DNA from 4 places in the Shewanella yunxiaonensis genome. Region 4 is predicted to be linked to each of the others. Evidence: predicted binding sites of a transcription regulator. Region 4 holds the regulator's gene; each other region holds the start of a gene.

Region 1 (2,209 bases), 970 kb from region 4:
TGGTAGCAGCTTGGTAAGCCATGCCACCAGACGCCAACGCTTGGTGACATAAACACGGCGCTTACCCTTAAGCAGTGCATCCACCACTTGGCGTGCAACTTCATCGACGGGTGATAGCCATAGTCGGCTGCGTTGTAATGCAGCCTTGTCTAATAGTCCCAGTTGAATATCTGTGATGGTAATAGGGAGTTTTAACCGTTGGGCATGCATAGATAGCCCTTCCAGGTAATTTTGAGCGAAGGCTTTTGCAGCATGAAACGCTACACTGGGACCACCTCGCAGACCCGCAATGGAATTGATCGCCGCAATCTGTCCAACACCTTGCTTTTGGAATAACCGAAACGCGGTATTGCAGACGGCTGCAAACCCTCGAACATCGACCTCAATGATTTCCTGCTCTAACGCCCAAGGTAATTCAGGGTGATAGGAATTGAGTCCAGTGTTAACCAGAATTAGCCGCACGTCCGTCATCTCCCGCCATACGGCTTCAAGCTGCGGGATCAATATCTGTGGGTCTTCAATGGTGAAATCATACACTTTGGCCGGTGCCGGTAATTCCTCAGCGAATTCCCTTATAGATTCAGCGTCATGAGCCAATAACGCCAGTGCAACTCCTTCGGCGGATAATTGCCTGGCAATCTCTTTACTTAACATGGAACTGGCACCAACAATAATGGCTGAAGTAGCGGACATAATGTGACTCTGCGGCAGAAAATGGGCTTTATGATAGGATGATAGTGACGCCTTCTCAAGATTTAATCATGGAAGTGTAGACATCCAGATGTCTTTATGTATGATCCTAATCATCAGTCCGTATTGCAGTTTCTCCATTCAGCGTTAGCTTTGCAGAAGAAAGTCAGCCAGTACGAATAATCAAGCGTAAACCAGAGAACCGAGAGTCTCTATCAAACAGTAAGAGGCGGATGATGCCCGTAAGAATTCCTGATAATTTACCTGCTGCCGATGTGCTTGAGTCTGAGAATATCTTTGTGATGTCTGAGAGCCGGGCGGCCATGCAGGACATCCGGCCAATGAAGGTGTTGATCCTCAACCTGATGCCCAACAAAATCGAAACTGAGACGCAACTGTTGCGTTTGCTCAGTAATACACCGCTGCAAGTTGATATCGATTTATTGCGTATCCATGATAAAGAGTCCAAACACACGCCAATGGATCACCTTAACACTTTCTATCGCGATTTTGAGGAAGTGAAAGAGCGTAACTTTGACGGTTTGATCATCACCGGTGCGCCACTGGGGAAATTGGACTTTGAAGAGGTCACTTACTGGGATCATATCAAAGAGGTGATCGATTGGTCACAGACGCATGTGACCTCCGTGTTATTTCTATGCTGGGCAGCTCATGCCGGGTTATTTCATCTGTACGGGCTGAAACGTAAAATTCTCGATGTTAAGTGTTCCGGCGTGTTTGAACATTCTCGGGTAAAAGCCCATATACCGTTACTGCGTGGGTTTGATGATGTGTTTTATGCGCCACATTCCCGCTATGCACAGATGGACGTGGCAGAATTAAAGGCCCATCCGCAATTGTCAGTCTTGGCTGAGTCTGAACAGGCCGGTGCTTATCTAGTGATCAGCAATGACCACCGTAATCTGTTTGTGACAGGGCATCCGGAATACCGTAAAGGCACTTTGCGCGACGAGTATTTCCGAGATTTAGCCGCAGGCATCAATCCGCAGATCCCGCAAAACTACTTCCGCAACGATGATCCCAATGCCGAACCCGTTGCTCGCTGGTTTGGTCACGGTAACCTGCTCATCAGTAATTGGCTCAACTATTACGTCTATCAGCTGACACCGTATGACTTGAGCGATCTCAGTGCGAAAACTCCCTGGGAACAGCGCAAAGCCTAAATGAAGCATGAGGCCACCGTTAACGGTGGCCTTTTGTTTATGTTGTCCACTCTCATCAATTGGTTCGCCATTGTCGGCTTTCCTGCGGCGATCCTCTCGCAAATTTTTCAGCGTGACCTAATATTAGACCAACGGCTAGTTGCTTTACGTTCGCGTAAACGTAATCTTGTAGCGTCGCTTAACGAAGAAGGCTTCTTTTGGGGAGAAGCCCATAATTATCAAGGGGGCGAAGATGGGCGTAGCAATCACTGATGAAGTAGTGATCGTCGCCGCACGGCGGACACCGATGGGCGGATTCTTGGGGAGCCTGGCATCGGTGCCCGCCCCACAGCTGG
Region 2 (2,209 bases), 450 kb from region 4:
CTAAGCGGGCTTTCAACGCAGCTGTCAGCTCAGTTTCTACCTCCAGATCTACCGGCGTGTGCAGCAACGAACAGGATGGTGCCAGCCACAAGCGCTCACCCAATTGCTGCGCGTATGGTGCCAGTGTTTGCGCTAACAGATCCAGATCGGCGGCCCAGACATTGCGACCATTGATGACGCCGGCAGACAGTATCTGCTCGCTGCGCAAAGCCGCAGCAAATGGTGCTAGCTGCTCCGGAGCACTCACCAGATCCAGATGCAATCCCGCCACGGGTAATGCCGAAATTAACTGCTGATGATGGGCAACGCTACCATAGTAACTGGCCAGCAACAGTTTTACCGGCGCCGTTTGCAACACCGCATACGCTTGCGCATATGCCTGTTGCCATAGAGGTGATAACTCCAGTGCCAGCGCAGGTTCATCCAATTGCACCCAACTGACACCCTGCTCGGCAAACTGTGTCAACAACTGCTGATAGGCCAGCAGCAACCGGGGCAGCAGTTGCAGCTTATCAAACGGCTCCCCCACAGTTTTGGCAAGATGCAGAAATGTTATCGGCCCGAGCAACACCGGTTTGACCTGATACCCCTGAGCCTGCGCTTCTTTCACTTCATCGAACCACTGTGACCAACAGAGACTAAACTGCTGCTCTGCCGTTAGTTCCGGCACCAGATAGTGGTAATTGGTGTTGAAATACTTGGTCATTTCTGCCGCGGCTGCCGCAGTCCCCGTTGGCGCCCGCCCTCTTGCCACCCGGAACAACGTGTCCAGATCGACCTCACCCTGACGGTGACGCGGCGGGATCACACCTAACGTTGCACTCAATGTCAGTACCTGATCGTAGTAAGCGAAATCACCTACGGGCAATAAATCAAGACCTGCCTCGGACTGCCACTGCCAGTGCGTACGTCGCAGCTCAGCGGCCTGCGCCAACAGCTGTGATTGGCTCAGTTCGCCACGCCAGTACTGTTCCAGGGCAAATTTCAATTCGCGGCGACGGCCGATACGGGGAAACCCCAGATTATGTAATGTCATGCTCACACCTCACTCCGTTGGCTGGATAAATAACGCCTCGTTCAGCAATTCAATATAGGCGTCTAGACGTCTGGAAGTTTATTGTGATAGTCTCTGCCCAATCAAACGAAATGGCTTCAACACCAACATGAGCAGGATTCATCCGGGATGAGCATGATAGAACTCAGGCACTTGTGGACATTATTAGCCCTGAAAGAATGCGGTAGTTTAGCGGCGGCGGCCAAAAAGCGATTTGTCACCCAGTCGGCACTGTCACACCAAATTAAAGAATTGGAAACGCGGATCAACTCATCGGTGTTTATTCGCAAGAGCAAACCGCTGGCATTTACTGAAGAAGGCACACGGCTGTTATTGCTGGCTGAGGAAATCTTGCCAAAAGTACAGGAAACCGAAAACCTGCTGAAACAAGGTAGCAACCTGATACAAGGACCTCTGCGTGTCGGTATTGAATGTCACTCATGTTTCCGTTGGTTAATGCCAGCCATGGAAGCGTTCAAACACAAATATCCGGAAGCCAGACTCGATCTCTCCAGCCGTTACCTGTTTGATTCGCTAAGTGCGCTGGAAAATGATGATTTGGACTTAGTCCTGACCTCGGATCCAGTTGCCAGCCATACCATTGCTTACCAACATCTCTTTGAATTTGAAGTTGACTTGGTCGTTAGCAAGGAGCACCCGTTAGCAAAATTTGATTATGTTTTGCCTCAGCAGTTAGCCAAGCAGCCGATCATCAGCTATCCGGTGCCCCTCGAACGACTAGACTTGTTTCGTTATTTTCTGGAACCCGCCGGCGTGGCACCCGGCCCTCAAAAAACCAGTGACCTCACTAACGTGTTATTACAACGGTTGGCCTGTAACGAAGGCGTCGCCGCCCTGCCCAACTGGTCAATGCGCGAAGCTCACGGCCTGAGTCTGAAAGCGTTAAAACTGGGAAAGGATGGCCTCAAACGGCCACTATTCGGCGCATATCGACGTAATGCTGCCAATAGTAACATGATTGAGCATTGGTTGACGCTGGTCGCTACAGAAGCTGTCGCCCAACAGGCCCCCCATTGATATTAACATCAATGGGTTACAGTGGATTTAACAGCAAGCCTCGCTGAGCTAAAATGCGTCGCAACACCAATCCTGGAGAGTTAGCATCACGGGTCTGCCGCAGATTATGCGCAATCA
Region 3 (2,209 bases), 1.1 Mb from region 4:
TTCGTCCATGTTAACGTCGATGATCTGTGCACCGCTTTCTACCTGTTCACGAGCCACATCGAGTGCAGTTTCAAACTGCCCCTCTTTGATCAGCCGCAGAAATTTGGCTGATCCGGTGACATTGGTGCGCTCGCCGACGTTAACGAACAAGCTGTTGGCGTCAATGGTCAGCGGTTCCAGCCCGGCCAGGCGGCAGGCCACTGGCAGCTCCGGCAGTTGTCGCGGTTGATATGGACTGACGGCCTCACGGATGGCTTTGATGTGAGCCGGAGTCGTCCCACAGCAGCCACCAACTAAGTTAACCAGTCCTTCCTTGGCCCACTGACCAATCACCTCGGCCATCTGCGCCGGCGTTTCATCATAACCGCCAAATTCATTCGGTAAACCGGCATTAGGGTGTGCGGAAACAAAGGTTTCACTGATGCGCGCCAGCTCTTCCACGTAAGGGCGTAATTCTTTCGGTCCAAGCGCGCAGTTAAGGCCAAATGACAACGGCTTGATGTGGCGCAGTGAGTTGTAGAAAGCTTCGGTTGTCTGGCCTGTCAGCGTACGACCTGAGGCATCGGTAATGGTGCCGGAAATCATTACTGGCAAGCGAATACCAAGTTTGTCAAACACTTCATCAATCGCGAACAGCGCCGCTTTGGCATTGAGGGTATCGAAAATGGTTTCGACCATCAGCATGTCCGCGCCGCCTTTGATAAGCGCTTCAGTGGCTTGCACATATGCCGCCACTAACGCATCAAAGTGAATATTGCGAAAGCCTGGGTCGTTGACGTCGGGACTAATGGAACAAGTACGGTTTGTGGGACCTAGAACCCCGGCGACATAACGCGGAATCCCAGTAGCCGCAGCGACTTCGTCGGCGGCTTCGCGTGCCAGTTGGGCCGCTTGTTGGTTAATTTCGCTCACCAGCGCCTGCATATCGTAATCAGCCATGGCGATGGTGGTGGCATTGAAACTGTTGGTTTCGATGATGTCTGCACCGGCTTCCAGATATTGGCGGTGGATAGACTTAATAATCTGCGGCTGAGTTAATACCAGCAGATCATTGTTACCTTTGACGTCGCAATGCCAGTCGCGGAAACGTTCACCACGATAATCTGCTTCTTCCAGTTTGAAGCTCTGGATCATGGTGCCCATTGCACCGTCGATAATCAAAATACGCTGGGTTAGCGCATTGTGGATTTGCTGTGTTGCAGCGATGGCAGAATTGCTAATCATTGGAAGCCTTAATTACTTGTTCCTAAAATAAAAATTAACAAATACAAACTTTTAAATTTGAGTTATGATCCAGATCACATTACTGTGATTATGATAGTAAACTTGCATCATAGTATGGCTGCGGAATAACTACAGGGTTGTTTTGGATGTTTATACGTATAGACGTCCATAATAAGGATTCCGGCGTTCTGCGGCAAGGTGAAATTGTTGCCCCTTAGCCCGGGTAGTTAAATCGAAGGAACCATCATGTCCTGCTACAGAAAATTGACAGTATATCTGATGCGTCACGGCAGCTGCGCCGATGGCGATATTCTAAGAGGCCGTACCGAGTCGCCTTTGAGCGAGCAAGGTGAGGCAGAAATGTGGAACGCTTGGCGAGAGCTGTGTGAGCATCTGCCTGAAGGTAAATTGTTGTTGCTGAGTTCTCCACTGCAACGTTGTAGCCAGTTCGCCGATGGACTGGCCAGCGAGATGCCGGAATTTTTTGACAGTCCGCTGCAAACAGCCGACTGGTTGCAGGAGCTGAATTTCGGTGAATGGGACGGTAAGTCCTATGCGTCGCTGCAGGCAGATTATCCGAAGGCCACTGCCGCCTATCAGGCTGATCCGTTAAACCATACGCCCCCAGCGGGTGAAACCGTGCGAGAACTGTATCGCCGGGTAACCCGCGGTTGGGAATCGTTAATCCAGGAATTGCTGCATGGTGAGCAGCACACCGCACTTTTGATCACTCACGGTGGCGTGATGCGCACATTGATCAGCGAAATGCTGAATCCAGGCGAATTACCGCTTAATGGTGTATTCAACGGTCTGGAACTGCCTTATGGTTCCGTGCTGAAGATAGAAGTAGACGCTCATGAAGTGGATGGCGAATGGGAATGCCAGCCAAAACTGCATTGGCAGCTGTAAAAAATGCCCAAATGTGCTGCTGCCAGCACTGATTGCTGGCAGCAGACAGTCTTAAACTGTTAGCCTACTGCACATG
Region 4 (2,209 bases):
AGGTACTTGCCATAAAAAAGGCTGACAGTGCCGCCCGAAATTTTCCGGCGTCTCGGCCCGTCAGCAATAACGCCATCGGTGGGCCGCCAATGCCAGCTACGGTGCCAAAAATACCTGAAAACAGCCCGGCGATGAACAAGCTGCGGCGGTTGACGGCGACGGTAAGCTTTTTCAGGCTCATCCACACTGCCAGTCCTACAATGGCCGCAATGATTAAACCGAGAATCGCACGTGGTGCCAGCAGTAAAGTAACGCCCAGTAAGCTGCCCGGAATTCTGCCGGCTAAGGCGTATTGCAGCCCGCCGAGTTCCAGATTGCCGCGTTCTCGTAATAAGGTAAGCAGCGCGATAGAAAAACTGAGGATGATCACCGGTACCGGCACCAACTCTGGATCAACGATATATAACAGCGGGGTAGAGACCACTGCCAGTCCGAAGCCCAGCAGACTTTGGGTGATGGCACCCAGAAAAATGATCAGTGATGCCAGAATCAGGGTGATCGGATCGACTAACGACCACATGACGGAAGTACTGTGCCGGGCGTTGCCCGGCTGTATAGAGAAGGGTTAAAACAGCAGCGATGGAAACAGTGCATTTACTCCATTTCTTCCCATTCGATACCCATATCTTCCATCATCTGTTTCGCTTCGGCCGGGATACTGTCCGGGCGATCCTTGGACAGATCTTCATCATTTGGTAATGGCTGGCCGGTATAAGCATGCAGAAATGCTTCGCACAGCAATTCGCTGTTGGTGGCATGACGTAGGTTGTTCACCTGACGCCGGGTGCGTTCATCCGTCAGTACTTTGAGCACTTTTAGCGGAATAGACACAGTGATTTTTTTTACTTGTTCGTTTTTCTTCCCGTGCTCAGCGTAAGGGCTGATATATTCGCCGTTCCATTCAGTCATGTTGCACCTGCTATGTCACTAATTCGCTGCCGATTTTAAACTCTTACATCCGACAGTCAAATGTCGGGCCATAATACTGTATCACAAAAATGGAATTCTATACATTTGGACGTCTAAACGTCTCGATGCCTATTGACGCCAACAAGCGACTTGGTAGAATTTAGCCGTCCAGACATCTTTATGGTGTTTCTTGAAAAGAATTTAAGGAGTCGAAAATGACAGAGCGGAAAATGGCCACCATCGCCGTCCGTCAGGGAATTGAAACCGATAATCAGCATGGTGCAGTGGTTCCGCCCATCTATCTTTCGACCAATTATGCCTTTGATGGGCATAAAACTCCGCGGCAGTTTGACTACAGTCGCTCTGGTAACCCAACTCGCAGTATTCTCGGAAATGCGATTGGTGAACTGGAACAAGGGTGTCCAGCAGTTATTACCGCCAGTGGTATGGCGGCGGTTACGTTGGTGACCAGTCTATTGAGCCCCGATGATCTGCTGGTTGTACCCCATGATTGTTATGGCGGTTGTTATCGGTTATTTACCCATTTAGCCAAAAAAGGCCAGTTTAAGCTGGCGGTTATCGACCAGACCGATGCGGCGGCATTACAACAAGCTCTGGCGCGTAAGCCAAAGATGGTATGGATTGAAACGCCTTCCAACCCCTTGCTGCGGGTAATCGATATCGCCAGTGTTGCCGCGGCCTGTAACGCCGTGGGAGCACTGTTGGTGGCGGATAACACCTTCCTGTCTCCCGCATTACAGCAACCGTTATTGCTGGGCGCCGATATCGTAGTGCATTCCACCACCAAATATATCAACGGTCACAGTGACGTTGTCGGTGGTGCGGTGATTGCAAAAGATGCGGCGCTGGCAGAACAGCTACACTGGTGGTCTAACACCTTGGGGCTGACCGGCGGTGCATTCGACAGTTATCTGACATTACGCGGCCTGCGCACACTGGCACTGCGTATTCAGCAGCACCAAAATAATGCCGCTAAAATTGTGGATCTGCTGCAAAGTAGCGCGCAAGTACAGAAGGTGTATTACCCTGGGCTGAAAACGCATCCGGGTCATGAAATTGCGGCGAAACAGCAACTTGGCTTTGGTGCTATGGTCAGTTTCGAACTGAAAGGCAGTGATGCCGAAGTGGAAGCTTTTCTTGGCGCTTTGCGCTATTTCTCTGTTGCAGAAAGTTTGGGGGGCGTGGAAAGTCTGGTAGCGGTTCCTGCTACTATGACACACCGGGCAATGGAACCGGCAGCCCGTGCTGAAGCCGGCATCAAAGATACACTTATTCGTTT

The links. Region 4 encodes MetJ, which represses methionine synthesis genes. Its sites were predicted from a motif close to TAGACGTCTAGACGTCTA; they were not measured.
Region 1: a site for MetJ is predicted at 763-780, ahead of metA (homoserine O-acetyltransferase MetA). Genes of this name have one in related genera too.
Region 2: a site for MetJ is predicted at 1,092-1,109, ahead of metE (5-methyltetrahydropteroyltriglutamate--homocysteine S-methyltransferase). Genes of this name have one in related genera too.
Region 3: a site for MetJ is predicted at 1,376-1,393, ahead of metH (methionine synthase). Genes of this name have one in related genera too.

Annotation. Positions count from the first base shown of each region.
Region 1 is NZ_CP073587.1:2,349,762-2,351,970, reverse strand. Features, by position in the region: gene KDN34_RS10770 (SDR family NAD(P)-dependent oxidoreductase) at 1-693, opposite strand, end outside; gene metA (homoserine O-acetyltransferase MetA) at 927-1,874, shown strand; gene KDN34_RS10760 (thiolase family protein) at 2,107-2,209, shown strand, end outside.
Region 2 is NZ_CP073587.1:2,873,257-2,875,465, forward strand. Features, by position in the region: gene metE (5-methyltetrahydropteroyltriglutamate--homocysteine S-methyltransferase) at 1-1,036, opposite strand, end outside; gene KDN34_RS13210 (LysR family transcriptional regulator) at 1,190-2,092, shown strand; gene KDN34_RS13215 (HDOD domain-containing protein) at 2,109-2,209, opposite strand, start outside.
Region 3 is NZ_CP073587.1:593,664-595,872, forward strand. Features, by position in the region: gene metH (methionine synthase) at 1-1,224, opposite strand, end outside; gene KDN34_RS02755 (histidine phosphatase family protein) at 1,471-2,133, shown strand.
Region 4 is NZ_CP073587.1:3,322,555-3,324,763, reverse strand. Features, by position in the region: gene KDN34_RS15150 (sulfite exporter TauE/SafE family protein) at 1-520, opposite strand, end outside; gene metJ (met regulon transcriptional regulator MetJ) at 595-909, opposite strand; gene metB (cystathionine gamma-synthase) at 1,125-2,209, shown strand, end outside.